DNA from 3 places in the Propionimicrobium sp. PCR01-08-3 genome. Region 2 is predicted to be linked to each of the others. Evidence: riboswitches for the same ligand, from Rfam matches in the RefSeq annotation. Region 2 holds a riboswitch; each other region holds the start of a gene.
What was found. A riboswitch is a leader RNA that binds a small molecule or an ion and turns the genes downstream of it on or off. The one in region 2 is predicted to bind thiamine pyrophosphate.
Positions count from the first base shown of each region.

Region 1 (9,250 bases), 1.4 Mb from region 2:
CACCCCGCAGGAGTTCGGCGCTCGGTTCGGGGACCAAGGCGGCAAGATGGCGGACCGTAGCACGCAATGGCAGGCCCGCATCCAAAGCGGCGGCAAACAACTCCAGACAGGCCGGCAGCTGCGTAGCCTGTACCTGAATCTTGCGGCGTTCCTCTGCCCCTTCGAGCCATCTCAGTAACGCAATCGCAGCCGGCACAACGGCGCAACCCGCCACGACGGCACCAACGCTCTGCCCCATCAACAGCCAGCAAAGAGCTCCAGCGAGCATCCCGAACCGCCACTGCAGTGAGGACACCTGACGCATTACTCCGAAGACGGCCGACCAACGATCCGCATTCCGATCAATTCGACTTGCGGGCCAAACATCTCCGGCGCCCGGCGGACGCACGTGGCGCAGCGCCGCTCGGTTGGGACCGGGCACAAGCCAAGTCACCGCCAGCCCACAGGCGACGACAGCAACGACGAGAGAAATCATGACGCCTCCGCCTTTGACCCAGGCAATTTGCCCAGCTGGGTCGTCCACACCAATCCTGCACACACCAAACAGATGGCCGCCCCAAGGCAGATGCGCCCGATAAGCCCGCCCAGCAGAAACGTGAGCGGGTCGCCGCCGGTGGTGAATCCCAAGCCGATGCCGAGTACCGGCAAGAACGCGAGCATACGTCCGGTCGCTCTCGGTGAAGCCAGCTCGGACGCCACCAGACGCTCGGCGGCAGCTTCCGCTCGGAGTCCATCGGCAACCCGGGTCGCGGCATCGGCTGTCGGGGCGCCGGTCACCTGGCATAACTGCCACGACCTGGCCAATGCCGCCAGCCCTTGGCATCCCGGCTGCTCGGCCGCTGTACGCAGGGCGGCCGGCACGTCTCCGCCGATCGCCTGGGTCGCGGCCACCGGCTGTAACAGCGGCGCATCCGCGGCAACCGTGCTGAGCGCCGCGGCCGAAATGTCGCCGACTCGCAGCTGAGTCGCCACGGCCAGACAGATCTGGACGACCTCCTCGCTGTTGTGGTGCCGAGTTCTCTCGGCACGCCCGTTCGCGATCAGCCAGTAGGCAGTGCAGCCGACGACCGAGCCGGGGATCAGCCAGACCAACAGCGATGGCATCAGAACTGCCGATATCGTCACCGTTATCCCGGCCGCGACAACGATCAACCAGCGGTTTGAGCGATGAGATTGCCGATTCTTCTGGCCGCCTTTCAGGAGTTCGGTTAACCGCCGGCCTGAGCGCGTCGGCCAGCAGCAGATCAGACAGCAGGACAGTGCGATACAGGCGAGGGCAATCATGCGGCGGCCTGTCTACGCGGAGCTGCAGCGAAGCCATCGGGTGCCAGAGAATGACCTCCCACCGAAGCCTGGCTACGCGGTGTATAGACCTCGGCCCGGGTGAGGTGTGCGTCGATTGTCGCCTGGCTATGCGGTAGATCGATCGCAGCCCGGGCAATCGGTGCATTGACCACACCCTGGGTGATCGTGAGTCCGAGCAGTTCCGCGAGCGCCTGCCAACCCGGCCCACGTCGAACGTCAGTGCCGTCCCGGCTCGCCAGCGCGACCTCGATCGACACCTGGCCGTTCTCGGCGCGTATGACATTCCCGATCTGGGTCACGGTTCTTCTGCCATCGGGCAACCGGCTCACCTGCACGATCGCCCGCAGCGCGGACGCGACCTGCGCGTGGCAGGCGTCCCTGTTCAATCCGCCGAGGGCGGCCAAGGCCTCCAATCGGGCCGGAACATCAGCGACCGAGTTGGCGTGCACCGTTCCGCAACCGCCCTCATGCCCGGTATTCAGCGCGGTCAGGAGGTCGCACAGTTCCGCACCGCGCACCTCGCCGAGCACCAATCTGTCGGGGCGCATCCGCAAGGCCTGTCTGACCAGGTCGGTCAGGGTGATTGCGCCGGCGCCTTCGGAGTTGGCTTGTCGGGACTCCATCCGGATGCAGTGCGGATGATCGGGGGCGAGCTCTCGTGAGTCCTCCACGATCACCAGCCGTTGGTCATGTGGCATCAGTCCGAGTAGTCCGGCAAGCAACGTGGTCTTTCCCGACCCCGTGCCGCCGGAGATCAGGAATGCTGTCTTCGATGCGACGAGCGCGCGCAGCACCTGGGCCATTTCTTCGCAAATCGAGCCGTTGGTGACCCAGTCGTCCAATGAGAAGGAGCGGCGCGCAGGTATCCGCAGCGATAAGCACGTTCCGGGGTCGGTGATGGTGCCGAGCACGGCATGCAGGCGGGTACCGTCGGCGAGCCGGGCGTCGGCGAATGGGCAGGCGTCATCCAATCGGCGTCCCACGCTGGCCGCAAGCCTCGTGGCCAGCTGCCGCACTTCGGCGTCCGAATCGAAGCAGATGTCGGATGGCTCGAGCCCGTGCCCACGATCGATGAAGACCTGATCCGGGCCGTTCACCAAGATGTCGGTGAGGCCCTCAAGGCAGAGCAGCGGTTCGAGGCGTCCGGCACCGATACTGCCCTGCCGCAAAGCCCCCACGGTATAGAGAACCATCGCATCGCTGACGACCAGGCCGAGCGCACGCAATGCGTCGGCCACGTCTTGCGGCGTCCATCGCCTGCCCAATCCGGCGAGTCGGACGCGCACCATCTCGAGATCGTGATCATCCATCCCAGGTCATCCTTCATCTCGCATCAGCTCGACCAGGATGGCGTCACAAGCCCGGGAATACTTGCCTCGTTTCATGCCTGGTGGAGTCCCTGCCTCTTGTAAACCGGGCAGCGATGAATCGTGTGGGAGCGTTCCGATCACCGGCAATCCCAGGGTTTCGCAGACTGTCTCGACATCGAGGTGCCATCCGGGGCCCTTGCGCAAAACGATCAGGGCGTCACCGAGACCCCACGCCGCGATACGGCTCCTGGCAGCCATCACGGCCTTGACCTCAGCCGCCACCACCAGGACGGTGACCGCGCGTGAGCGTGCCGGATCGTCGGGATGCGAACCGGCATCGAGTATCACAACGTCGTGGGTTCGCGTCAACGAGGCGATCACAGCATTGATCGACTCGATGCCGGGCAGTCCGGTCGCACCGCGGACGGTCGGATCGAGTCGGGGACGCCCCGTCGAGATCAGATCGACTCCACTGACATTGGGCAACTGGCCGCTCAGATCGCTGATATGCCCGGATGCAGAACTCAGATCCGGCCAGCGCCAGCCAGGCATCTGCTCGGCGCCGAACAGCAGATCGATGCCGCCACCGGTCGAATCGAGTTCGGCCAATGCGACTCTGAACTCGTGTTTGGCTGCACGTTGCGCAAGGCCCGCCGCCAAGGTTGTGGCTCCCACGCCACCGCTGCCGCCGACGATCCGGACGATAACCGGGGCTTCCTCGCTTGCTTCACCACCTTCGGCGAGCAGCGAACTCACGAATCCGGTTTGGGCCGGAAGCACCATCACCGAGGCATCCAATGGAACCGACCAGGTGGTCAAAGCCGTCGCGTCCTGGCCGCATAGATGCACGTTGCGGCGCGCCGGCAGGCCGAGACCCGCCACCGAGGGGGCCTGATCGGAGCCGATCAGCACGACCGATGCGCGGAGCCAATTACGGCGCACCGTCTCGGTATCACGCGCCACCTCCGGGGTGGCCTGCACGGCTGCCGCCGCGGCCATAATGGTCTCGACAATGGCAGAATCTCGGGAAACGATCAAAGGTGCCGACATGCCCAAAGTATTGGCAAGTCGGACCCCGATCGTTCAAAATAGTTGGCCGCTGTGGATAACTCGGAGAATTTCCGCGACGACGGAAGCAGCGGACGGTCTTTGTAACCCAGGTTCACCTAAGCGAAAGGTCAGCGTACGAACACCATGGCAATCCGGATGATCGCGACGGACCTCGACGGAACACTTCTGTTGCCGGACAAAACCACTTCGCCGCGCACCCGGGACGCGATCCGGGCCGCTCAAGAGGCAGGGATCCTCGTGATCCCGGCAACCGGACGATCGGTCATCGACATGCCTGCCATCCTTCCGCCCGAATTGGGCGAGTTGGCGGTTTGCTCCAACGGGGCGGTGGTCTACAACGCTAACGCCGACCAGGTACTCCTGGAGCGTCCGATTTCAGCCGGGGTCTGCAAGACTCTCATCAAGGAGGTATCCAGGCTCGCTCCGGGCACGAAATTCGCCACCCTGATCGACCGCGGCTACGGAATACTGCCTGGCCCTGGTTACCTTTCCTTGATGCAACCGGGCAATCACGGACGCAATCCCGACGACCTCGACGAGATATCACTGGATGAATTGTGGGCGCAGGACGCCGTGAAGATCATCGCCCGGCACGCAAGCATCGGCTTGGACGAGCTCTTCGAGATCTGTCAGCGGGCGTCACATGCGGGCGTCAACCCCACGACATCTGGTGTGCCGTTCATCGAAATGTCGGCGGCCGGAGTCAGCAAGGCCAGCACGCTTGAGCTGCTGGCCACCCGTCATGGAATTGCCACAAGTGAAGTCGCCGCAATCGGCGACTCTGCGAACGATGTCGAGATGATCACCTGGGCGGGGCTCGGTGTGGCGGTCGCCAGCGGCACCCCGGATGCGTTGGCGGCAGCCGACCAGATCATCGCGGCCAATACCGAGGACGGAGTCGCAGCGTTCATTGAGCGCGTGCTTCATGCATCGGACGAACCGGTTCCTTCATAGAACTCAGACTCTCGCCAGCAGTTCGAAGATCATCGGATCGGCTCTAAAGTGGTCTCCATGTCAGCGGTCGGTCGTCTCTCATTGCCCCCCACAGCCTTGCAGTGGCTGGTGGGCGACGAGCCGGTGCGCATCGTCGCTCTCGGCTGCTCGCGGGGCATCGTCAACCGGCTGGTCAAGGAGGGGCACGGAGTTGTCGCAATCGATCCCGACCTCCAGCGCTGCCGTCAGCTTCTTGCCGGCCGCCCCGCGAGCGAGGCCCTCATCGCGATGGTCGGACGCGCGGACGAGCTTCCCGTCCAGCCCTGCGTAGCACATGTAGTACTCCTCGGCGGCCCGTGGCGCTCGCAACCCGGTCGTCCCCGTATCAGTGCACATCAGGCTCACGGCCAGATCAGCCGTGCACTCCAGGCCGGCGGCTGGGTCGCCGGCTGGCAAATCGTCCGGGACGACACAGTGCCGTGGGTGCGCCGATTGATCACTTTGATGCGCACCATCGATCCGGACGCCATGTCAGGCAGCGGAGGCGGCGGCCACGAAGACCTCCTGACGAGCAAGTACTTTCCGCGAATCGAGCGCCGCGAGTTCAGGCTGTGGGCTCCGGTCGCCCGCCGCGATCTGGTCGAGATGGTTTCGAGCCAACGTCAGGTGAGCGGACTGGACGACGCCACCAAACGGCATCTGATCAGCGAAGTGAACCAGATTCTCGATAGCGCCGCTCGCATGTCGGAGCTGCGTCTGCCCTACCAGATGCAGTGTTGGCGGGCACATGTCGATCACCACGAACTCACCCAACCCATCTCTTTCGGCGACGGGTCTCTGGTCATCCCGATCTGAGGTTTCGCCCGCGCCCAATGCGAGCGAACGAGCCCTGGTGCTGCCGCGCAAGCGCCGGATCGCGGAGAATCCGCTTCACCCATTCACCCGCGGTGCCATACTGGGCGGTGGACACGGGGTGCCCCAATGGGCGCTGAGATCACACCCGTGGAACCTGCTCTAGTTCGTACTAGCGAAGGGATTGTCCGCCTTGGATACCTCTGCCTATCAACCAACAGATTCATCGTCCTCGACCTTCATCGCCGACGATCCGCCCAGCGCAACCCAGATCGCCATGCAGTCTTCGATGCCCCGCGAGGGACGCGCCGCCCTGCGCGCCGGAGTCATCGGCAACTGGATCGACAACGTGCACGTCTTCTTGCCGCTGACCGCGCTCGCCCCCGCCTTGGTGATACTCGCCGGCCCCACCGTCGCAGCCAGCACCGGAGCGCTGGTGGTGATCGCCATGATGCTCGGGCGTCCGCTCGGCGGCATGATCTTCGGACGCATCTCCGACAAGCTCGGACGCACCCGCACCACGAAGGTCGCCATCACCGGCACCGCCACCTGCGCACTGCTGATCGCCTGCATGCCAACCTATGAGCTGATCGGCATCGGCACCATCGCCCTGATCCTGCTGCTGCGTTTTCTCGGCGGCATCTTCGTCGCCGGTGAGTATTCGGCAGCGATTCCGCTGGCCATGGAGTGGTCGAAGCCCAACCGGCGCGGCCTGATGAGCGGGCTGATCTTGTCGATGGCGCCCTGGGCACAGGGCTCGATCGCGTTCGCGGTCGCGGGGTCTCTGGTCCTTCTCGGACCCGACCGCTATGCCGCGTGGGGTTGGCGGCTGCTGTTCGTGATCGGCACCTGCTTCTCGCTGGGCATGCTCGCCTACTACCGCTCGCGGGTGGCCGATGCGCCTGTGTTTCATCATGCCAAGAAGGCGCCGGCCCGCCCTCAAGCCGGGGTTCGCGAGGTGCTTTTCGGACGCTAGGCGCCCGCTTTCTGGCAGGTCTTCACCATGATGACCGGTCTGTGGCTGCTCACCAACACCACGGTGATCTTGTTGACGGCGCGCCTCGCGTCGGACGCCGGGTTGCCCGCCACCCAGGTGTCGGTGGCAATGGGTATTGCCTCGTTCGCGCAGGCCATTGCGATGGCGGTAGCAGGCCATCTGTCGACCTTCACCGGACGCCGCAATCTGCTGGTGACTTGGGGAATCAGTTCAGCGGTGCTCGGTCCGTTCTTGTGGTGGGCGGCCGTGAACTCGCACAGCCTCGGACGCGCCGCCTTGCTCGCGGCCGCCTTGCAGGTGGCGACCGTCGCCGCCTACGGCCCGATCGCCTGCTATTTGTCGGAGCGCTTCCCGACCGAGGTGCGCTCGACGGGATACGGCATGGGATACAGCCTCTCGCTGATCATCCCCGCCCTCTATCCCTTCTATCTTCCGTTGCTGGAGGGCGTCTTCGGATCGCATCCGGCGATCATGGGCCTGGTGGCCGTCGGTGGAATCCTGGTCACCGTCGGTGCACTGATGGGGCCGAAGTTGAGCTCTGCAGACATCGAAGCGGACATCGACAGCGTTGCTATGGGAGCCACCCGATGAGTTCTCTGGACTTGGCGAACGACGCCGATCTGGGATCGGTCGCACAGATCATCGCGCAGGTGCGTCAGCGAAGCACATTGGTGCATTGCATCACCGCTGCCGTATCGATGGGCATCGTCGCTGACGGTCTGCTCGCCGCCGGTGTGCGTCCGGTGATGACCGAGACTCTCGAGGAGGCACCCACAGTCGACACCATCGCCGACGCCCTGCTGATCAACCTGGGAACCCTCAGCACCGATGCCATGACCGGGATTCCGGCCACCGTCGAGGTTGCGCTGCGCGACCGGCGGCCGTGGGTGCTCGACCCGACCGCCATCGGAACCGCCCCGGTACGCACGCCGCTGGCAAGGCGACTCCTCGATTCCCGGCCCGCCGTGGTGCGCGGCAACGCGTCCGAGATCGTGGCGTTGACCGGCGGCGAAGGCGGGCGCGGGGCAGACGCGAGCATCGGTACCCAGGCCCTGCAGGTGACCGAGGCCGCCCACCAGGTCGCCGCACGAACAGGCGGGGTGGTCGCGGTGTCCGGTGCGGTCGATCTGGTCACCGATGGCCGTGACGACCGGCACGTGCACCGAGGCGATCCGCTGCTGTCGCGGGTGACCGGCACCGGTTGCCTGCTGGGCGGCCTCACCGCCGCCTGCGTTGCCGTTACCGGTGATCACCTACAGGCAGCGCTGGCAGCCACGATCTGGATGAATATCGCGGGTGAGATCGCCGCCGCCCGAGCCCCGCGCCCGGGTACCTTCCGCGCGGCGCTGCTCGATGCGCTGGACGAGGTCGGCGAGCAGGCAGCGGCGCTCGCAGCGCCAATCCCGTAGAAAATCCCCTGTCCGCGAATAACCACAAATCCTCCGAGAAAGGCCGCCGATGCCGAACCACTCCGCGAATTTCGACCTGCGCTGCTATCTGGTCACCTCGGGTACCGATCGCCGGACCGTCGAGGTGGCCGCCCAGGCAGCCGCTGGTGGCGCCGGCATGATTCAGGTACGTGCGAAGGACATCACTGCCAGGGAATTGCTCGACCTCACGGTGGACACGGCCGATGCCGTGCACGCGGCGAATCCGCACACCAAGGTAGTGGTGGACGACCGGGCCGATGTCGCTTACGCCGCGATGCGTTCGGGCGCGGCGGTGCATGGCGTCCACCTGGGACAAGATGACCTGCCGGCACGCGATGCCCGCGCGATGCTCGGCCCGAACGCGATCATCGGAATGACCACCGGCACCCTCGAACTGGTGCGGGCAGCAGACAAACTCGCCGACGTGATCGACTACGTCGGGGCCGGGCCCTTTCGTCCGACGCCCACCAAAGATTCCGGACGCACGCCCTTGGGCATGGCAGGCTATCGCCCCTTGGTGGAGGCGACCAGCCTGCCGATCGTGGCGATCGGCGATGTGCAGCCGGCAGATGTGCCGGCGCTGGCAGCGACAGGTATCGCCGGCGTGGCGCTCGTCCGCGCGATCATGGCCGCGTCCGACCCCGGCGCAGTTGTCCGGAACGTCCTGAGCGGGTTTCCGGCTGCTGACAGGCGGCAACACCAGTAGACAAAGCCTGGTAGAGGCGCCCGCGGTTCGGAAGAACGAAGGTTGCGGTTCTTACTGCTCGGCCCTTGCCCCGCGTGCCCGCCGGGTCGGCGGCAATGCCTCCGCGCCGAAATCCTTCCCGGCATCCGCGATGCCCTCGGCAGCAGGACTCTCCCCGAGCTTGACCAGAATCACCCCGGCCAGCACCAGCACGGCGCCGACCATCTGCCCGATGGCTGGCAGTTGCGCCACCAGTACGGCCGCGAGGATCGTGGCGAACAGCACCTCGGCCAAGCCGACGAAGGACGACAACCTGGCGCCGAGCAGCCTGCCGCCCATGATTCCGGTCACATAGGACATGCCGGAGCTGAGCACCCCGAGCGCGACGATCGGCAACCACCAGGGCACATCGATACCCACATAGTTCGCCGGAGCGGTTGATGTCTCGAACGGCAGAAGCCCGATGACCGCGACCACACCGAGCCCCAGCGTTGCTACCGTCGTCCCGCCCGCAGCAAGCACGATGGGTGGCAGTCCGATCCGGTTCTCTGCGGAAAAAACGAAATAGGCAGCATTGCCGACCATCGCGAATATCGACCAGGCGACACCCCGGATGTCGAAAGCGGCGCCACCTGCGAAGACCTCGAGCACCAGCAGCAGGCCGCCG
Region 1 covers NZ_CP127390.1:2,463,940-2,473,189, forward strand. The annotation lists gene QQ658_RS11380 (type II secretion system F family protein) at 1-238, opposite strand, end outside; gene QQ658_RS11385 (type II secretion system F family protein) at 472-1,104, opposite strand; gene QQ658_RS11390 (TadA family conjugal transfer-associated ATPase) at 1,281-2,615, opposite strand; gene ssd (septum site-determining protein Ssd) at 2,622-3,665, opposite strand; gene QQ658_RS11400 (Cof-type HAD-IIB family hydrolase) at 3,822-4,640, shown strand; gene QQ658_RS11405 (methyltransferase) at 4,698-5,474, shown strand; TPP riboswitch at 5,579-5,673, shown strand; gene QQ658_RS11410 (MFS transporter) at 5,665-6,447, shown strand; gene QQ658_RS11415 (MFS transporter) at 6,475-7,059, shown strand; gene thiM (hydroxyethylthiazole kinase) at 7,056-7,877, shown strand; gene QQ658_RS11425 (thiamine phosphate synthase) at 7,927-8,604, shown strand; gene QQ658_RS11430 (EamA family transporter) at 8,656-9,250, opposite strand, start outside.
Region 1: it holds a riboswitch for thiamine pyrophosphate, as region 2 does, so the genes downstream of both, QQ658_RS11410 (MFS transporter) here and thiM (hydroxyethylthiazole kinase) in region 2, are expected to answer to the same signal.

Region 2 (10,362 bases):
CTCGAGAACGGCGAAGTGCGCTACCTGGGGCAGCGCCATCACATGGTGGAGCCACGCGATGTCGACGGAGTGCTGATCGGTGAGGCCAGCTTCGCCATCCCCTCGGATCTGCCGACCGGCTACCATCGCCTCGAGCTTCTGTCCGACGATCGGCAGTCCGATTCGACCTTGATCATCACGCCACGTTTTCTCGGGCTACCGGCAAATCTGGGTGACCGCAGAATCTGGGGTTACGCCGCGCAGCTGTACAGCGTCCGATCGAAGAACTCGTGGGGCATCGGCGACTTCATGGACCTGTCTGATCTGGCGGTGTGGTCGGCGACCCAGCAATTCAGTGAGTACGTGCTGATCAATCCGTTGCATGCCGCCCAGCCGGTGCCGCCGATGGATGTCTCACCGTATCTGCCGAGCTCCAGACTGTTCATCAACCCCATGTATCTGCGTCCCGAGGCCATACCCGAATACGCGATATTGAGTCAGGCAGACCGCGACCGGGTGAGCGAGCTGCACCAGAAGTTGGACGCCGAGTTGGCCGGCGAGCAGTTGATCGACCGCGACACCTCGTGGCGCTTCAAGCGCGAAGCATTGCGCATCATCTACCAGGCGGGGCTGCGTTCGGCACGGCAGATGGCATTCGACGATTTCAAACGCCGTCAGGGCCGTGCGCTTCGTGACTTCGTTTTGTGGTGCGTCCTGTGTGAGCACTACGGCAACGACTGGCGGCTGTGGGATGAGGATCTGCGGCGTCCGAGCTCGCCACGGGTGGCGAGACTACGCAACGACTATCTGGACGAGATCACCTTCAACGAGTGGCTGCAGTGGATCTCCTGGACGCAGCTTAGCGACGCCCAGCAGGCCGCGCAGGACGCCGGAATGTCGGTGGGCATCATCACCGATCTGGCGGTCGGGGTGAGCGGGGCGTCCGCGGACACCTGGATGATGCGTGACGTCTACGCGCAAGACATCAGCGTCGGAGCACCCCCGGACGGATACAACCAGATGGGCCAGGATTGGGGGCAGCCGCCGTGGCGTCCCGACCGGCTCGCCGACACCGCCTACGCGCCGTTCCGCAGCATGCTGCAGACAGCTCTCGGCCACGCGGGCGGAGTGCGGATCGATCACATCCTGGGCATGTTCCGGCTGTGGTGGATCCCTGAGGGCGGCTCGCCCAGAGAAGGCACCTATGTGCGCTACGACCACGACGCGCTGGTCGGCATCATCATGCTGGAGGCCCAGCGGGCCGGAGCATTCGTGATCGGCGAAGACCTCGGCACGGTGGAGCCGTGGGTGCGCGGTTATCTCGCCGAGCGTGGCATCCTCGGCACCTCGGTGTTGTGGTTCGAACACGATCAAGACGGCAATCCCGCGCCGGCCGACAGATGGCGTGAATATGTGATGGCTTCGGTGACCACCCATGATCTGCCGCCCACGGCCGGGTACCTGGACAAGGAACATGTGCGGCTGCGCCACGAACTCGGGTTGCTCACCGAATCCTACGAGAAAGAAGAGGCCGACGCCGAGCGCGAGCAAGAAGCTTGGATCGGGCGGCTGGACGAACGCGGCCTGTTCACCGACGATGTGGACGATGACACCGAGGCGAAGGTTCTTGCGCTGTACCGCTACCTGACGATCACCGACGCCAAGGTGCTCAATGTGGCCTTGGTGGACGCGGTCGGTGACTATCGGATTCAGAATCAGCCGGGCACCTGGCGGGAATACCCCAATTGGCAGATCCCGCTGTCGGGACCGCATGGCGAGCCCATCACCCTTGAGGATCTGTACCGGATGGAGCGTCCGATGCGGCTGGCGTCGGTGCTGAACGGATACTCCTGGGTGCCGAGCCCGTTCGGTTCCGACGGACGCTAGGCCAGCCTGAATCCGCCGATGAGCGCTGCGGCGAGTGGTATCCGAGGGGTGTTCCTCGTTCATGAGCACCGGATACGAAGAGGGCACTCACGACGCCCGGCGCGTAGCTTCGCGCTTTTGTCACTACGAAGGTTGTGAAGCCCGCGACGTGATCGGCGGATCGGTACTTCGGCCTCAGGCGATTGCGCTGCCGGAAGTCTGGCGATCATGCGTTCTTTTGTCGCAGCTCACCGTTATGGTGGTCGAATAGCCGAAACCAGGTGGGCAAGCAGCCGTAACCAGGAGGTCCGATTCATGCCGCGTACCGTCAAAGGCGTCGTTTCCAGGCAGGCGAAGCAGCTCGCCGAGCTGACCGATATCGTCATCCCCGGCCCTGGGGCGCGCGATGTCGTCGTCCGGGTCGAGGCCTGCGGCGTCTGCCACACCGACCTGGCGTACCGGGAAGGCGATATCACCGACGATTACCCGTTCCTGCTCGGTCACGAGGCGGCCGGACGCGTTGTCGAGGTGGGCAGTGAGGTGACCCATGTGGGGGTCGGCGACTATGTCGTGCTGAACTGGCGCGCGGTGTGTGGCGAATGCCGGGCCTGCAAGAAGGGCCAGCCGCAATACTGCTTCAACACGTTCAACGCATCGGTGAAAATGACCTTGCCCGACGGCACCGAACTCACTCCGGCCTTGGGAATCGGGGCTTTTTGTGAGCAGACCGTCGTCCACGAATTGCAATGCACCAAGGTGAACGAGGACGCCAGGCCCGAGGTGGCCGGCCTGCTCGGCTGCGGAGTGATGGCAGGTTTGGGCGCGGCGTTGAACACCGGTGCCGTGCAGCGAGGGGAGTCCGTGGCGGTCATCGGTCTGGGCGGGGTCGGCTGTGCCGCCGTGGCAGGGGCGGTACTGGCAGGCGCAACGAAGGTCATCGCGATCGATATCGATGCGAAGAAGCTGCAGGCCGCCGGCGACCTGGGAGCCACCGATCTGATCGACTCCAGGGGGCTCGGCCGAGATGAGATCGTCGCCAAGGTGCAAGAGCTGACCGGCGGCTTCGGGGCGGACGTGGTGATCGACGCCGTCGGCATCCCGGCCACCTTTGAGACCGCCTTCTACGCTCGTGACCTGGCCGGACGCGTGGTCCTGGTGGGCGTGCCCGCGCCGAGCGCCGAACTGCGATTGCCGCTGGCCGATGTTTTTTCGCGCGGGGGTGCCACCAAGTCGTCGTGGTATGGCGACTGCCTGCCCGAGCGCGACTTCCCCTACCTGGTCGACCTCTATCTGCAGGGCCGGCTCCCGCTCGACCGGTTCGTGACCGGCACGACCGACCTGGCCGGTGCCGACCGGGCGATGTCGAATCTGCACGACGGCAACGTGCTGAGAACGGTGGTGGTGAACTCGTGACCGCCCTCGGCAACCGCAGGGCTCGTGGCAGGCAATCTCGGTATTGCCGATCCCGCGGGCACGACAGGCCACTATCGGAGGCGGGCAGCGCAGCCGCCTCATCCGAATTTGCCGACAACAGGAGGGGACAACAATGAGCATTCGGGTCGATCATGCAATCGCCGAGGGCACCTTCAGCCTGGATGGCGAAACTTACGATGTCGAGAACAACGTCTGGGTGCTCGGCGACGAGACACAGTGCGTTGTCTTCGATGCGCCCCACAGCATCGACGCGGTTCGTGATCTGGTGGGCGAGCGGGAATGCATCGGCATGCTGCTCACGCATGCCCACGACGACCACATCCGCTATGTTCCGGACCTCGCGGCGGTCTTTGACGCCCCGGTCTTGCTCAACCCGGCCGATAAGCCCGTCTGGGACCTCACCCTGCCGGGCATCGAATGGGACGACGACATCGCCGACGGCGACACCTTCACCGTAGGTGGGGCCGAGATCCGGGCAATAGTGACACCGGGCCATACGCCGGGGTCGACCTGCTTCTATGTGCCCGCCGTGGGAGTGCTGTTCAGCGGAGACACCCTCTTCGAAGGCGGCCCTGGGGCAACCGGACGCTCGTTCAGCTCGCGCGAACAGATCGAGCGCTCCATCAAGGAGAAGCTGTTCGTGCTACCCGCCGACACCGTCGTGCACACCGGCCACGGCGCTGACACGACCATCGGTGCCGAGATCGAGCACGCGACCGGCGACTGGATGTGATTTTGAGTCGTAGTTGACGCCAACCGCGCCGTGCCCAACACAAACGCGCTCGAAATCGACATCCGCGCCAGGTATCTCGGGCGCGGCCGTCGATTCGGGGCGCGGCTGTGCCGATACAGGGTGCTAATCTCATTTTCAGACGCGGGGTGCCGGGGAAGGTACCGGCTGAGACCAGACCCGTAGTTACCTGATCTAGGTAGTGCTAGCGAAGGGACGTCAGCGATGACCCTCAGTTCTCATGTTTCGGCTCTCAATGAGAGCATCAGCGCGTTGCGGACGCAGACGCCGCTCGTGCAATGCCTGACCAACCAGGTGGTGATGAACTTCACCGCCAATATTTTGTACGCGGTCGGTGCCTCACCTGCGATGTGCGACAACCCCGAAGAGGCGGCAGATTTCGCCACCCATGTCGCCTCCGGTGTGCTCGTCAACGACGGGACCCCGTCCGCCGAACAGATGGAAGGCATGCGGCTGGCCTCGGCGGCGGCGGTCGCTGCCGGCAAGCCCTGGGTGCTCGACCCGGTCGGCGCCGGAGGTTTGTTGTGGCGCACGGGCGAAGTCAAGAAGATGATGGAGGCGAACCCCGCCACCATCCTGCGCGGCAACGCGTCCGAGATCTTGGGATTCCTCGGCACCACCTCGGGTGGCAGGGGAGTCGAGGCCATCGACAGCACGCTCGATGCCATCGACGCCGCCCGAGAGTTGGCGAGGCGGTACCGCTGTGTGGTGGCAGTCAGCGGGCCGGTCGACGTCATTACCGACGGCGACGACGTGGTGAAGCTGGCAAACGGCAGCCCGATGCTGGCCAAGGTCACCGGCGTGGGCTGTTCGCTGGGCGCGGTGATGGCCGCCTACGCATCGGTCACCAATCCATTGGACGCCGCGATCGCTGCGACGTCCCACCTCAACATCGCCGCGGAGGTCTCCGCGTCCGAAGCGAAAGGCCCGGGCAGCTTCGTGGTCGGGCTGCTGGACGCCCTCGACGCGCTCACTCCCGAGCAGGCGGCAGACCGGGTGAAGCTGTCGTGAGCGTGCGCGACAATCTCGATCTCTCGATCTATCTGGTTACCGACACTGCGCAGTGCGGGTCGCTCGGCGTTGCCGAGACCGTCCGGCAGGCGATAGCGGCGGGCGCCACGCTGGTGCAGGTGCGCGACCCCGATGCGAGCGATGACGAGTTTCTCACCCTTGCCCGCCAGGTCGTCGAGGTGGCGCGCGGCACCGGTGTGCCCGTGCTGCTGGACGACCGGGTGCACCTGGTCGGCCCGGCCGGTGCTGATGGTGCGCATGTCGGCCAGCACGACATGCCGGTGGCTCAGGCTCGCGAGATACTCGGATCGGACGCCATTCTCGGATTGACGGTGGAGACCGCTGAACAGCTCGAGTGGGCCATCGCCAACATTCCCCGGGACGCGATGGACTACATCGGGCTCGGCCCGGTGCGTCCGACCGCATCGAAACCGGGACATGTGCCGGCCACAGGAATGCGCAAGCTCATCCCCCTTGCAGACCGCAGCCCCTGGCCGTCCGTGGTGATCGGAGGAGTGAAGGCGGCCGACACCGCGGCGGTCAGGCGCTCCGGCTTCGCAGGGGTCTCGGTGATCAGCGCGATCTGCGGGCAGCCCGACGCCGGCGCCGCTACCCGCGAACTCGTGGACGCTTGGACGGCCGCCGCCGAGCCAGCGGTCGCGTTGACGATCGCGGGCAGTGACCCGTCCGGTGGTGCCGGAATCCAGGCCGACCTGAAGACCTTCTCGGCGCTCGGCGCCTTCGGCACCAGCGTGATCACCGCGCTCACCGCGCAGAACACCCAGGGCGTCGCGGGCGTGCATGTCGTGCCGGTGGAGTTCGTCCGGTCCCAGTTCGAAACGCTGATCGCCGATGTGCGCATCGACGCGGTCAAGATCGGCATGCTCGCCACCGCCGAACTCGCGGACGAGGTCGGCCGGTTGCTCGGCGAACTCAGCGTGCCGGTCGTGCTCGATCCGGTGATGGTCGCCACCTCCGGTGACCGGCTGCTGGACGACGACGCGGTCGCCGCCATCCGCAGGCTGGTAGCCAAGGCCGAGATCATCACCCCGAACCTGCCCGAGGCCGCGGTCCTGCTGGGCGAGCCCGAGGCGACCGACCTCGACCAGATGCATGCCCAGGCGTCCAGGCTGCGGGAACTTGGCTCCGACTGGGTGCTGGTCAAAGGCGGACATCATTTGACCGACCGCGCCACCGATGTGCTGGCCGGCCCCGACGGAATTCACGAGATTTCGACCCACGTCGTCCACACCAACAACACTCACGGCACCGGTTGCACACTCAGCTCAGCGCTGGCGGCCCTGCGTCCCCGCAACCTCGACTGGCCGTCCACCGCGGAAGCCGCCAAGGAGTGGATCACCGGGGCCCTCGAACACGCGGACGAGCTGCGCATCGGTCACGGGCACGGCCCGGTGCACCATTTCTATCAGCTGTGGAAGTAGCCCCTGATCGATAGATACGGAAGTGACTCAGGTACTGCAGTGGCCCGGGGAGTCAGACCACTGCAGTACCAGACGGAGAAGGTCCCACGTGCCGATCAAGCACTCTCGTGTTCCGGCTGGACTTTGCTTACGTTGGCCGGCAGACACGCGTTCTCGTGAATATCGCCTAGCCGGATGGGATTAACCAGCGCTGCAATGGTAAGAACTCGTGCGTAGTCTCATGACTTATGGCGGCGCAAAATTGCCGTAACCGTTGAGGCAAGGATTGCCGTGCCGAGCATCAAACTGAAGGCGTATCGGGCCCCAACTTCAGGAGCTGCGTTCAGCTGGAGAGGTATACCGAGGAAGGCGACACCGATTGCCCCACCGATGTTGCGTGAGGCCTGGATGATGCCGCCTGCTTTGGATGCGTGCGCTGATATTGCTATCTGCTCGACAGCGATGAGTTGTGAAGGAAGTCCGATTCCCACGCCTGCGGCTGCCATTGCGCTCCCGATAGTCGCGGCCGCGACGAGGGGCGTCCAAGCCAGGAGTAAACCGATGAGAACAATCGCCCACGCTATGCCGGTTGTGTCGTGTCGCTCCGAGACGAGGCCTCCGATAGCTGATCCCACAGCGACACCGAGGAGGGCGGGAGTCGCAAGAAGGGCAGTTCGGCCGAGGTCGAGTTGGAAGTGAGCTTGGAGTAATAGCGGTAGGTAGTTGGACACTCCGAAAGCTAGGGCAGCGAGCAGCATCGTCTGGGCAACGGCGCGTCGAACTGCGGGGGCTCGGAGTAGACGAGGTGGCTCGGTTGATGGAGACCCGATCGTGCTTTTATTTGGGAGGGTAAACAGGCCGAGCAGAATCGGCGGAACGGCTAATGCGGCAGCCAATAGCAGGGAATGGCGCCACCCAAACCACGTGCCGAGCCAGCCCCCGAGGGGGCCGCCTGCCAAGGTCACGGTGGCTTGTACCGCGCCCATGATGCCAATGAGTCTGCCGTAATGATCACGGTAAACGGCGGTAACCGCTGCAAAGCCAGCCGGTACCACAGCTGCCGCACCTATACCTTGGGCTGCGCGAGCCGCGAGGAGCATAGGGACAGAAGTCGCGAGCGAAACAGCTGCGGTGCCGAGCGCCCAGACGAGCATGCCCGTGACGTGTACCACGCGAGGTCCCACGCGGTCAGACAAGATCGCCCAAGGGGGGATGAACAGCGTAGAAGAAATCAGATAGCTGCCAGAGACCCAGCCATACCAGGCCACGGCATCGAGTTCTCCGATACCAGGCCACGGCATCGAGTTCTCCGGTGGCGGTGGGCAGGCTCACTGTCAGAAAAGTCTGCATAAGACTCGATGCCGCAGTGGCGAGCAGCACGGTCAACGCACAGAGCCTTTTCCGAGACGAACTCCAGTCTTGGCTTGGGCTATTCATGAGTCGTGGCGATCGTCGATCGTGACGGTGCCGTTGGTACCGTCCACCATGAGCTGCGCGCCGTCGGGGAGGCTGGTCGCGTTCCCGGTCCCGAGGACTGCGGGTATGCCGTATTCGCGGGCGACGATGGCAGCGTGTGATAAGGGTCCGCCGGAATCAGCGACCACGGCTGCTGCCAGGGTAAACAGCGGCGTCCAAGTGGGATCAGTATAAGGGCAGATCAGTATGTCCCCAGGCTGCAGGCGGTGGAATTCATCGGGTGAGCGAATCGCCCGAGCCGTTCCGGCCGCGCGTCCGCTGCTCGCTGGGAGCCCTCGTAGAACATCCCTATTCTCAATGACCTGTCCGCGGTCCCACCAGACAGCCTCTGCTGCACCACGCTTGCGGCGTCGACGTACGACAATCGATTGCAGTCGATCCTTCTTGTCTCTGAGGGCGGTTTCGATCTCCTCGAGGTAGAGAAAACGAATGTCGTCAGTCCGGTCAAGTTGCTGGCGAGAAACGAGCCGATCGGCGATCTCATCAATGCCGGTACGGGCCGTACAGAAAAATTCTTCAATCAGATATAGGGTACCTTCGCGACCGATGTGCTGTGCTTGTAATCGTGCGGTGTTGATTCGCCACCGGCGGCGCAGAACTCGTGGAAGCTGGTTCTCGATGCGTTCAGCAGCGTTAGCGGTGTAACTCTGGTCGTGAGGGGTCCCTCGAAGGGTTGCGGCTAGCAATGCATAGAAAGCTTCGCGGTCTTCGCGCCAGGACCGGTTGGAGAAAGGAAGGTAAAGGCGGGCCGTTCGGGCACCATAGCTGGACAAGAACTGATCGGTCAGGGTCAAAAAGTCGCGACCTGGCTGCGAGGATGAAAGAGCGTCATCAACGGCCCCTTGTGCTGCTTCGGTGACCAATGAGGCGACACCCGTCTCACGGGCGGTAGCGGCGAGTTCGTTGATCGCGGACGTGATCTCGGCGGTCTTGTACGGGACTCCCGCATAAAGGTCTTCCGGAGTTATCTGGCTCCTATGGTGCGTGAGCTTCATGATTCCGGAAGCAAGTGCCCGATTAACGATCATTGGGGCGTTGTAGCGTACGAATCGCTCGGCGGTGATCGTCGCTGCGTGTGCCACGGCGTCTCGCACCAGCGCGACTACGTCCCTATCGCTAGCTGAACCGCGTTCGCTGGCCTTGTGTGCTAGTTCGTCGAGTTGGCGGCAGTAGAGACCTTCTTCGCTGGGCCATCTGGACGGATCATGTCTCATTCCGCTGATGAATAAGGTTGGTAGGTGCGTGACGATCGCCATTGTGGGACGGGGCTTCGTGATCGTGATCCGGATAATTCCCTCGTCATCGCCTTGAGTAAGTGATGAGGCGCTGACGGCGTTAAGACCAGCGGTTGCCATGAGGTCCTGGATGGCGTCTTGCACTCGGTGAACTGCGTAAAGATCCAGGGGAAACGGCGCGGGAAAGTGTTCGATTAAGTCATCGCGTAAGGCACGTTCCAGCCGTCCGTTGGCAGGGGCGTGCCCTTCGGTGATTTCTGCGTTAGTGGTGATCGGACGGGCCTGGAGGAGATACAGTTCGTCTCCTACGAAGGCCCATTCAATGTCTTGCCCGCTCCCATAGTGAGACTCGACCCTTTTACCTAGCTCGACGAGGCGTTGAAGTTGATCATCCCGGAGGCTCTGCCTGGCCTGATCATTGATAGGTACCTCAGATGTGTCGTTCCGCCATCAGCGGCCACATCAATACGAGTCAGCTTCGATCCGATCTCTCGAGAGACGACACCGGATGGAGTGCGAGAGAGAGTGAAGGTATCTGGCGTTACGAGCGCCGCTACTACTGACTCACCCAGCCCGTAAGCGGAACTCGCCAGCATCGAAGTCTCATCGCCCGTGACCGGATTTCGGGTGAACAGTACCCCGGCCGTATCTGAAGCCACCATCGCTTGAACCACTACTGCTAGCGCAAGACCATCATCCGCGACGCCTTGCTGCCGACGGTACTCGACTGCGCGGTCAGTCCACAGTGAACCCCAGCAACGACGTACCGCGTCCAGAACCGCATCGGCCCCGCTTACGCCGAGGTAGGTATCTTGTTGGCCTGCGAAGCTCGCGTCTGCCAGGTCTTCCGCCGTGGCAGAGGACCGGACCGCTACCGGTACCCCGCCAAGGTTGGCGTAGGCCGCGCAGATTGCCGCCTGCATAGACTCCGGAAGGGAAAGGGCCAAGACTCGTTGCCGAGCGGCTGATGCAGCACCTTGCGATGCATCTGCGACGAGCTGGCTCGTGACGGAGGCGGTTGCTTCGGCGTAGGCGGCAGCGGTGACGCAGAAGCCCGGCGGCACAGGTAGTCCTGCCCGCGCGCACTCACCCAAGTTTGCCCCTTTGCCGCCCACCCTTGCCGTGTCACCAGCGGTGATTTCTTCGAGCCAAACGACCATCTGTCCGCGGCTCTCGTCCTCTATGGCCG
Region 2 covers NZ_CP127390.1:604,628-614,989, forward strand. The annotation lists gene malQ (4-alpha-glucanotransferase) at 1-1,866, shown strand, start outside; gene QQ658_RS02935 (S-(hydroxymethyl)mycothiol dehydrogenase) at 2,161-3,258, shown strand; gene QQ658_RS02940 (MBL fold metallo-hydrolase) at 3,392-4,012, shown strand; TPP riboswitch at 4,145-4,243, shown strand; gene thiM (hydroxyethylthiazole kinase) at 4,235-5,041, shown strand; partial or broken gene thiE (thiamine phosphate synthase) at 5,044-5,691, shown strand; partial or broken gene thiD (bifunctional hydroxymethylpyrimidine kinase/phosphomethylpyrimidine kinase) at 5,713-6,483, shown strand; gene QQ658_RS15335 (MFS transporter) at 6,702-7,763, opposite strand; gene QQ658_RS02955 (PEP-utilizing enzyme) at 7,896-9,293, opposite strand; partial or broken gene QQ658_RS15340 (PEP/pyruvate-binding domain-containing protein) at 9,465-9,596, opposite strand; gene QQ658_RS02960 (PEP/pyruvate-binding domain-containing protein) at 9,536-10,362, opposite strand, start outside.

Region 3 (10,362 bases), 140 kb from region 2:
GGCCATTCCCGATCGCACGATCACCGAGGGCGCAGGCAGGATCTGCAGCCGGACGTGTGCCAGCCGCACCACCAACTCCCAAGCAACCAAAACCAGCACTGCCAGCCCGACCGACGGCCCCACCAGCCCCAAGCGTTTGCTTCGCCGAGAACCGCGGGGCTTCATCTTGCCGCTTGCCGTCGACGCTGGTTGCAGGTCGAGTGACTCGTGGTCTGGCTCGTCGTCCTGTGCATCATCGGACGACAGGGCCGACGGCCCATGAGCCCCGGGTACGCCGAGGGCATCGCCCGACGCGCACCGATCAGGACCTTGCGCGGCCCTGGCCCGCAGAGCATTCATCGTCAAACCAGGAATTCATTGGTGACCAGCTCGGAAGCATCCAGCTTTGAGGTATAGGGCTGGCCGTCCGCGCCCACGACCAGGCCACCTGCGGTCAGCAGGTCCAGATAGGTTTGCCAGGCCTCCAGGTCGGCGTGCCCGACGCTGCCCTCGGCATCGGGCCAGTAGTCGGACGACAGCAGCTGCTGGCTCGCCTTGGTGAGTTCGGGGTCGAGGTTGACCTGCGGGTTGGCGTCGATCAGGATCTGTGCGGCATCGTCGGGATTGTCCACCGCATACTCGTAGCCCTTCTCGGTCGCCTGCACGAAACGGGTCACCAGGTCCGGGTTGTCCGCGATCAGCTCGGAACGCGCCGAGATCCCGAGTAGCGCCGGGGAAGTCGGCACCCCGTAGTCGTCCGGGAAGAACATCCGGAATTCGTCGCCTTGCAGCTCGTACTGCAGCACCTCCCAGGTGGCCAGCGCTTCGGCGAAATCTGCCTGGCCGGCGACCACTGCGTCCAAGGCCCCGGTGCCGACCACGACGGTGTCGAAATTGCCCTCGCCACCATCGGCCTGGATCATCTGCGTGGTGGCGAAACTCGTCGCTCCCGCACCGTAGGCGGCAAGCGTCTTGCCGTCCAGATCCTTCGGGGACTCGATGTCAGAATCCTGGCGCACCGCCACACCGTAGGACGAGCGCTGCTGCAGGTTGAACACCATTGTCAGATCGAGATCGGAGGCCCTCGCGGCGGCGAGAGTCTCCACCCCTGAGAAACCGAAATCCGCGCCGCCCGACCCCATCACCGACTCCACGCCGGCCTGCGAATAGCCGAGCACATCGAGGTCGATGCCCGCGTCGGCGTAGTAGCCCTTCTGCTGCGCGACATAGATGCCGGTGTGGTTGGTATTGGGCGTCCAGTCGAGCACGATGCTCACCTCGTCGCCCGCCTGGCCGGACGAAGTCTGGTCCGTGTCGGTGCCAGCGCCGGTGGCGCAGCCGGCCAGTGCCACCGGCAGCGCCAGAAGCCCCGATAGCAGCAGGCGTATGGGTTTCATTCGTTTCTCCTTGAAAACTCGTTGGGTTTGAGGTGGTTGTTCTCGTTCGGCGGCCGATTCGCTGTCGCTCGTGATGGGCATCGCACCGTCATGTCGCGGCATTTCGCACCGCCTCGGCGAAGCGGCGTCCGGCATCGGTGCCGAACCAACGCAGATGATCACGGAAGTAGATCTCGTAGCTCCAATCGGCCACCGAGGGATCAACCGGCGCCAGGCTCGCGTATTCGATGTTGGTCAACGCGAACTCGACCTGACAGCAGGCCACCAAGTCGGCGAGCACTTCGCCTTCTGCCGCAGGCAACGAGTAGGCCTGCCGATATCCGCCGATCACATCGTCGACGACGTCGGGACGCCAAGCCTCGCCATCCCCGGCAGTGATCGCCAGCCAGTCGATGGCATGTCGCTCGATCGCCATCGCCAAGTCGAGCAGCGGTGGATTGGGCCAGGCCAGCCCGAAGTCGATCACCGACGTGATCTGATCGCCGCGCCACAAGGTATTGGACGCATGAAGGTCACCATGGGTCCAGGCCTGCGGCCCGCTCCCGAGTTCGGCCAGCCGGTCGGCGAACGGGGACGCCAGCCTCAAGTCGGCGGCAAAATCACGCCCGGTCTTTTCCAGATATGACCGGACGCCCGGATGCGCGGCAAGCCAGGCGTCCACATCATCGTCCGAAGGCTCCCCTAGCAGTAATCGCACCTTGGTCTGGTAGACGGTGTTCAATCTCGCGAGCCCAGGATCAGGTAGCTGACCTCGCCTCTGATCGGGTGTCTGCTCCCATCCAAGGCCCGGTGACCGGCCTTGCCCATGCCCCAGCGGCCGATCTCGAATAGTCGAGCCCGCAGTCTCATCGCTCGAACCGGCCCGAGAAGCCGACAGATCCACGATCGGGATCTCGGCGGATAGTTCGCGGAGCCTACCCGCGATGCGTCCGATTTCGACCATCTCGGCTCTGGTCTTGGGCGGCAGCCATGAGGTCAGCTCACGATAGCGGTCTTCACCCGGCGCCTTCGGATTGGCCTCGTACAGCCACCGTCCATCGTCGAAGACCGTCGAGTCGTCGTCGAAGCTCAGGAATTGAACGGTCGGGAATCCGAGATCGACAAGGCGATTCACGTAGCCGTGTTTGGCCTCCAGCTGCTCCGAGGTGATCAAGGCCGGCGAGTAGCGCTTGACGAAGATCTCGCTGTCATCCGGCAGCAACGCCAGCGCGGCCGAGGCCATCGGACGATCACTGCGCCTGGTCACCCGTGGTTCTCCGGCAACTTGGGATCGCCGTGCCAGGTGGTTGAACAGATGCGTCAGATCGGCATCCGAGATGGCCGGCCAGCCGTTTGCTATGACGGCCAACTGGTCGTCGGTATCCATCAGTGCGCCTCCCCTGCGGGTCACAAGATCGCGCGAATGGGCTGCGGTCGCCCGCAGTCATTCGCTCAATCTCAGGCACGGATTTGTTTGGTCGCCTCCCTGCGCTGGCATTATCCAGATCAGGTTCGACGGTCGGAGGCTTATCCTCCCTCTCAGCCCTGCTGCGGGCTCCCGTGCGTGGCTCACGCTAGCACGGTCTCACCCGATGGCGCGTTTGGCGAGCTTTCGTCCCCGGTTGAAGCGGTCCAGCTCGTCGTCCACCGGCGAGATCACCAACCGGTCCACCACATTGACGATTGCCCTGGTCAGCACGCGTTCGGCGCGGGCACCTTTGGCTCTGGCGTCCAGTTCGACACCGACACGCGACAACAGCCCCACGAGCAGCCCGAGCACCAGCCCGCCCAGCAAGAACAATGTCGGCAGAGCCATCTTGCCCACCATGACCGACGGAATCCGCGGAAGCTGAAGATAGCCCAGCACCATATCGAGCAGCAGCCAGCCGCCGCCGATCACGGCGACGAAGAAGATGATCCACTGCAGCACCTGCACGAGTTTCCACCAGCCCTGGCCACGATCCATGGCCAGGTCGGCTGAGGCCACCGCGCGGTCGAGTTCGTCCGGCAGATCGGCTCTATGAGCAATGGTCGCCTCGCGCACCGCGTCCGAGAATCCCTCAGGCAAACCGTCACCGGCGGCGGACGCCAGGTCGCGCAACGCCGTTTCTGCCCGCGCAATCTGGACGCCTCCGGCAGTGGGCAGGCTGGTGTGTGGCACCGAGACCGGTTCGATCTCGGCGGCTCTCTTCTTGTGGCGCCCGGCATCCAGGTGCAGCATCCGCAACGGGTCCGGACGAAAACGGCTCAGCCACTTGGTAACCGGCCAGCCCGTTGCCAATCCGCCACGGCGGCGCATCGACTTCACCACGGCATCGCCGACCAGCTGGGACCCGGCGGCCTGGGCCAGCGACTTGTTCAGCTCGCGGGCTCTCGCGTCCGGCACTTTCGCGGCGACCTTGGCGTCGCCATATTCCGCGCTCAACCTCCGGGCCGCGCTCGCGATGTCGGACGACAGCCGGTTCGCGGACGACGCCTTGCTGCGCACCGTCGCAGAAATCGTCTTGCGCAGGTTCTCGATGCCTCTGCCGGTCAACGCCGACACCGCCACGCACGGGGTCTTCGACAATCCCTCGGCGTCGAGCAGCCCGCGCAAGTCACGCATGGTCTCGTGCAGCTGTTCGGGAGTCAGCCGGTCGGCCTGATTCAGCACGACCATCATCACGTCGGCATGGTCTGCCAACGGACGCAGATAGTTGTTGTGCAAGGCGGCATCCGCATACTTCTGCGGATCGACCACCCAGATCAACATGTCCACGAGCTCGACCAGCCGGTCTGCCTCGTCCCGATGAGACGTGACCGACGAATCGTGGTCGGGCAGGTCCATCAAGACCAAGCCGCCCAGCGCCGGATCGTCGCCTTGCACCAGATGCCGTTGCGGCACATCGAGCCAGTCCAGCAGGTCCTGAGGCAGCTTCGACCCCCAGTAGGCGGCCATCGATTTGTTGGTGGTCGGACGCTTCATGCCGGGGGTGGCAAGCCTGGTTCCCGAGATCGCATTGAAAAGACTCGACTTTCCCGACCCGGTCGCCCCGGCGAGCGCTATCACCGTGCTGTCACCGGCCATTGCAAGTCTGCGATCGGCCTTGCGGGTGACTCCTCGGGCTTGTTCCACCGCGCCTGCGCTCAGGCGCCCGGCGGCGAGGTCGGCGGCCTCGTCCAGAGCCTGGATGCGGGCAGCGAGTGAATCGGCGGAATGTTTTGCTCTGGCCATCACTGTTCACCGCCCTCCTTCTCGTCGGGCACAAGTTCTGCGTCGACGATCTCTCCACTATCTGCGGGTAGCTGCTCCAGTTCAACCGGCGAGCGGCCTGCGCTCCGCGGCAATGCCGCCGGTTGCCCCGGCGCCTCGATCTCGTCGGGACGCATCGATGCGCCCTTCGGCAAGGACGCTCCCCCGGTGCGTGCCTTCTCGACGGAGAGCACGGCCTGCCGCACCGCCTCGGCATCGTCGGGACCGACGCCCAATTCGTCGATGACCCGGGTGAACCGCACCAATTCGCCTGCCATCAGGCCTTCCACTCGCGCGTCGAGTTCTTCCTTCGCGGTCTTCGCCAGCTTGCGCACGGCTTCGTCACCGAAGACCGATTCGAGCAGCCGTTGAGCGAGCACGGTGGTGCCGACCGCTACTCCGCCCTCGGCGCCGGTCAGTCCGCCCGTGCTGACGAAGATGACGAGCATCAATGCCGCACCGACACCGTTGACGCTGAGCGCGGCGACGCGGGCCGAGGTGCGTTTTCCCTTGCCTTCGTCGGCCACCAGGTTGAGCACATCGGCCTGCCAGTCGCGGATCGCCCGGGACGCCCCGGCGCCCAGATCGTCGCTGGAGCGTCCCAGTTCCGGGTATCGGACGACCAGTTCCCGCCCGGCAGGGTTCGATTTCCACGCCACCACGGCGCGCTCGACCGCGGCGGCGACCTCCCCGATGATCAGCGCTTCCAAACCGCTTCCGGCCGCCACCCCGACCTGCTCGGCACGCTGCGAATTGCCCTTGAAGAAGCCGGCGATCCGGTCACGGACGCGGCCAACTCCGCGGTCGAGACCGCGCATCAGGTCACCGGTGCCGACATAGTCATGCCAGCGTGAGAGCACTTCACCGCGCAGCAGCGTGCCGTCCGCCGACTGCACCGCAACCGACCGAGCAGCCTCGGCGAACGCCTTCTGCGCGTCGCCGGCGAGTTGCTCGGCAACTTCGCGTTGGCTGTCCAAGGCGCCGGCCACCTCGGGTGCCCGACCGGTCATGGACGCGATGGCACCGTCCAAGGTGCGCTGCACGATGTGCTGGCGGGCGTCCTTGTCGGCTGCGAGGGTGGCGAGGTAGCCGCGAACCGGCGCGACTGCTGCGTCCGGAAGCAGGCCGAGATCATCGACAATGGTTTCGGGCACCGCGAACAGCGGTGCATCGGCCAGCCCGTTGTCGGTCATCATCCGGCCGAGATCGCTGGGCACCACGCTCATGGCCGCGGGCGGCACCCGGTCGAGCACCACGGCCAAGGCCGCTCCCCGCGATGCCGCCGTGTGCAAGAACTCCCACGGCACGGCATCGGCATAGCGGGCGGCCGAGGTGATGAAAAGCCAAAGATCCGCCGCATCCAGGAGTTGAGTCGCCAACAGCCGGTTCTCTTCGACGATCGAGTCGATATCCGGGGCGTCCAAGATCGCCAGGCCCTGCGGCAGCGTCGATTCGGCGACCAGCTGCAACGAGCGCTGATCCTCGCTGGAGACCTTGGATCGGATCAGCCCGGGCAGCACGCGGTCGTCCGCGAACCAGTGGGCGTCGGCCGGATTGTGAACGAGGACCGGAGATCGGGTGGTCGGACGAATCACCCCGGGCTTGGACACGACGCGTCCGATCAGGGAGTTGACCAAGGTCGACTTGCCTGCACCGGTCGACCCACCGACCACCGCCAGCAAAGGCGCCTCGAGGTTGACCAGCCTGGGTAGCACATAGTCGTCGAGTTGTCCGTTGATCTGCCGGACGATCTGCTGGGCGGCCGAGCGGTCGGGTAACGCCAAGGGGAAATGCGCCTCGGCCAATGCTGACCGTAACGATGTCAGCGATTCGGCCAAACCCATGGATACGCTCCTAACGTCCTCGCCCAATGTGCCCGTTCCTCGCGCCACAGTTCGTGATGGGCCTACCGTCACCGGCCCGACTCGTCGTCTGTGGCCACCGATGTCTACCTGACACAGAAATCTAGCCCAAATCAGCTTCGCACCAGAGCATCCACGACGCAGCCAGATCACATGCGCACCCATTGGGCTCGGGCACGAACCACAAGACCCGCTTGAACTCGGGTCCACACCCTCACGATCGGTATCCGGCGACGGCCGCCGCGACCTGCAGCCAACGGATTCATTCGAGGCCGGATGACCAGGCGTTCAGCGGGCAGGCGGCGTCCAGCCTTGCGGGGCACTGGCGACCGGGACGCCGGCGGGCGGGGCCCAGGGCTGCTGCTCCGGATGCTTGCGGGCGCGCCGATCGCTGCGGTAGTCCTTGATCTTTCGCACGAGTCTGCGCCTGGCCTCGCCCCATTCCGGAGGAATGAATGGCACACCGCGGGCATGGTCGATCGACCACACCCTGGCCACTTCTGCGTCCAGGACGAGATCGCGTTCGCGTTCGACGGCCATGGCGTCGACGATGCCGCGCATCTCGGAGTCACGCAGGTAGGCCAGTTCGGTGAGGTCGCGTTGCAGCTTCAGGGTCGCCCGGACGACCCGCGGGCCGCGTAGGAAGGCGCTGAGTGCCATCCGCCAGCGTCCGAAGATCCTGCTCATCTCGACCGGATCGTCCGGGTGCAGCCAGCCGAGCTGCACCATCTCGGTGAGCCGCTCCTTGATATTGCGCGTCTGGTGCACATAGCGGAAGACCGTGTAAACGACCAGCACAAGCACCACCGCCCAGCCGGCGATGATCATGATGAGGGTGCTGGACGACAGCGAGGCGAAGCCGTTGAACAGCATGTGACCGAATGCGGCGCACAGATAGCCTGCGACCGGTGCGAGCACACGGACGATCTTGCTGCGATTGACCAACGCAATGATCAGTCCGAGCGCGGTCATCGAGGTGAACAGCAGGTGCCCGAATGACAGCGCGACGCCGCGCAGCATGAACAGGCTGTGCAATTCGGTATCGGCGTCGGTGCCGTAGATGGTGACCGCATACATATAGCTGCGGATGTAGTAGACGACGTTCTCGGTGAAGGCGAAACCCGCGGCCGACAAGGACGCGAGGGTGAGGGCCTGGTGAACGCCGACGATGCGTCGGCGCATCGCGATGGCGATGAAGAACAAGACGGTGGCCTTGGCGGCCTCTTCGACGAATGGTGCCGAGAAGATCGCGGCCCGTGCGCCCTGAGAGGGATCGACCGGACCTTCGGCCTTCATCAATTCGCCGGCCCAGGTGTTGATCTGCAACGAGATGAACACCGCGGCGCACGCGCCCCAGCCGAGCGCCAGCCATTTCATCGACCAGGTGGTCGGGCGCAGTCTGTCGAGAAAGATCAGCAGCACGACCCAGACACCCAGGGTGATCGCCGCATAGGGGACGACCTTGAGGTAGGCCTCGTTGATCTGGCCCCAGACAAGCACGGTCGGGGTGCCGGTTGCCTCCTGGGTGACCGCGGCCACTTCTTCGATCAGTGAATCGCCGATGGTGCGGTAGACGGTGAAAAGCAGCGCAGCGTAGACGAGCGTCATCGCGAGCGTGATCCACATATAGGGGTTGCGGACGATCCGCTGGTTCCACTTGAGCGCCGGGTTCTTGTGGGCCGCGAGGCCGTTGTTGCGCCTGCGATACTGCGCCGGTTTGTCGTCGAAACTGGCTTGGCCTCGGCCATCGGGAGAGTGGCTGACCACCGTAGCAGCGCCGCGTCCGGTAACCCGCACGGGAGTCGTGGAGGCCGGGGGCCGCCACGTGTTGGCGTCAGCAGTCATGTCCGCAAGACTATCGCGGCTCGGCGCAGAGCCTCCGGTTATGGACACCGCTCCGGTGAGTCGGGCCAAGTCCCGATCCCGACGTTGTGGATCACAAATCAGGGACGAGCGCGCTGAACCCATCGCGTAATCAATCCAAAGGCGCCTCCGGTGGGGATCGAACCCACGGCCAGCCGCTTAGAAGGCGGATGCTCTATCCACTGAGCTACGGAGGCACCGACATTCTAGCGGGATGGCATAACCTTGGGCACGTGAAGGACATGCTGGTATGGATCGATTGTGAAATGACCGGGCTCAACCTGGCGACCGACGCGCTGATCGAGGTCGCGGCGCTGGTGACCGACGGTGAACTCAATGTGCAAGGCGAGGGCCTGGATCTGCTGATCCCGCCGTCCAAACAGGCGTTGGCCCAGATGGGTGACTTCGTACTGAAGATGCACACCGAATCCGGTCTGTTGGACGAACTGGAGACCGCAACGTTGAGCATGGCCGATGCCGAGGCTCAACTGCTCGACTACATCAAGACCTACGCACCCGAGGCGCGCAAGGCACCGCTGGCCGGCAACACGGTCGGCACCGACCGCACTTTCCTGGCCCGCGACATGCCAGAACTCGAAGGCCACCTGCACTACCGCAATGTGGACGTCTCGAGCATCAAGGAACTGGCCCGACGCTGGTACCCGAAGGTCTGCTATCAGGCACCTGAGAAGAACGGCAACCATCGTGCGCTCGCCGACATTCAGGAGTCGATCGAAGAGCTGAAGTATTACCGTGAGGCGGTCTTCGTGCCCGAGCCGGGGCCGTCGTCCACCGAGCTCAAGGCCATCGCGGCCAAACACCAAGGCGAGCTGACCGGGTTTGCCGCCAAAGCCTGAGGGCTTTCCGGACGCCGAGGCTGCGCTGGCCGGTCGTGTCGGCTGCCTCGCGGCGATCTCGCTGCGAGGAGGGAAAACATTCGGGCCATGATCGCACCGGTGCTTGAACAAAGCGATGCCGCCGCAGTCTGAGGGAATGACTGCGGCGGCAATTCTTTCTCCAGGCTCATCGGCCATGGGCCACCCTCCCGCCTTCGCGGCGGCGCCCGACATGGGGTCAGACGCCGATGATGCCTTGCCGAAGTGCGGCTGCGCGGCAAGCGCCTTCACCAGACAGTCGAGTCTTAACGATCGGGCGACTCCCAGATCGTCTTGATGCTGTGCAGCTTCAGGCTCGTCACCTGAACGGTGCCCGACTCCGAGCAGAGCACGATGCCTCTCGGCCCTTCGCCGGGGAAGCTGAAGGAAGTTATCGTCTCGGTGCCGTCGTTGATGAAAACCTCGACGGAGCCTCGATCGATCAGCACACGCAGTTTCAGCTTGTCGCTGCCGTCGTACGGTGCCGAGCGGTAGCCGCGGTCTCCGTTGCCGGTGAGCCTGCGATCGAGATCGACACGGCCCGCCTGATCGTCGTAGGCGACATAGGTGTGTCCACCATCTTGCGTGGCGTGTACCCTCAGCCCGAACCGCTCCGCGGACGAAGCCGCCAGGTCGACCTCGAGTTCGATCTCGGACGCGCCCCCGTCGTCCTCGGTCAGCAACTTGTCTTCATTGACCCCCAACTCAAAACTTCCAAAATCGACGGTGCCTGTGCGAAGTTGCTCGACCTCTTTGATCGGATAGCTGCGCAGATGGTTGTTACCGTCCAGGCCCAATTCGCGGGGCACGGTGAATTGGCCGCACCAATGATCGGCTTCTTGAGTGGCGATCGGGACGGTGAATGATCCCAGCCAACCGTATTCGATACGCCTGCCGTCGGGCGCCTCGAACGATTGTGGCGCGTAGAACTGGTGGCCCCAATCGATCAGGCGATAGTCGGTGATCTGCTCGAACACTTCGCCCGGTTTCCAATTGCCCACCACATAACCCGCGTTATGACCGTTACGTGCCACATATCCGTCGGGTACAGGCCCCATCGGACAATAGGTGATGGCCCATTTGTCGCCGAGCGGGAACATGTCGGGGCATTCGAGCATGTACGCATGAGGGTCGGGATCTTCGAAGATAATGCGGTCGAATTCCCAATTATTCAT
Region 3 covers NZ_CP127390.1:744,581-754,942, reverse strand. The annotation lists gene QQ658_RS03595 (ABC transporter permease) at 1-339, opposite strand, end outside; gene QQ658_RS03590 (ABC transporter substrate-binding protein) at 342-1,376, opposite strand; gene QQ658_RS03585 (phosphotransferase enzyme family protein) at 1,465-2,742, opposite strand; TPP riboswitch at 2,821-2,927, opposite strand; gene QQ658_RS03580 (GTPase) at 2,941-4,569, opposite strand; gene QQ658_RS03575 (dynamin family protein) at 4,569-6,431, opposite strand; gene QQ658_RS03570 (PrsW family intramembrane metalloprotease) at 6,738-8,294, opposite strand; tRNA gene QQ658_RS03565 (tRNA-Arg) at 8,437-8,509, opposite strand; gene orn (oligoribonuclease) at 8,555-9,169, shown strand; gene QQ658_RS03555 (glycoside hydrolase family 32 protein) at 9,454-10,362, opposite strand, start outside.
Region 3: it holds a riboswitch for thiamine pyrophosphate, as region 2 does, so the genes downstream of both, QQ658_RS03585 (phosphotransferase enzyme family protein) here and thiM (hydroxyethylthiazole kinase) in region 2, are expected to answer to the same signal.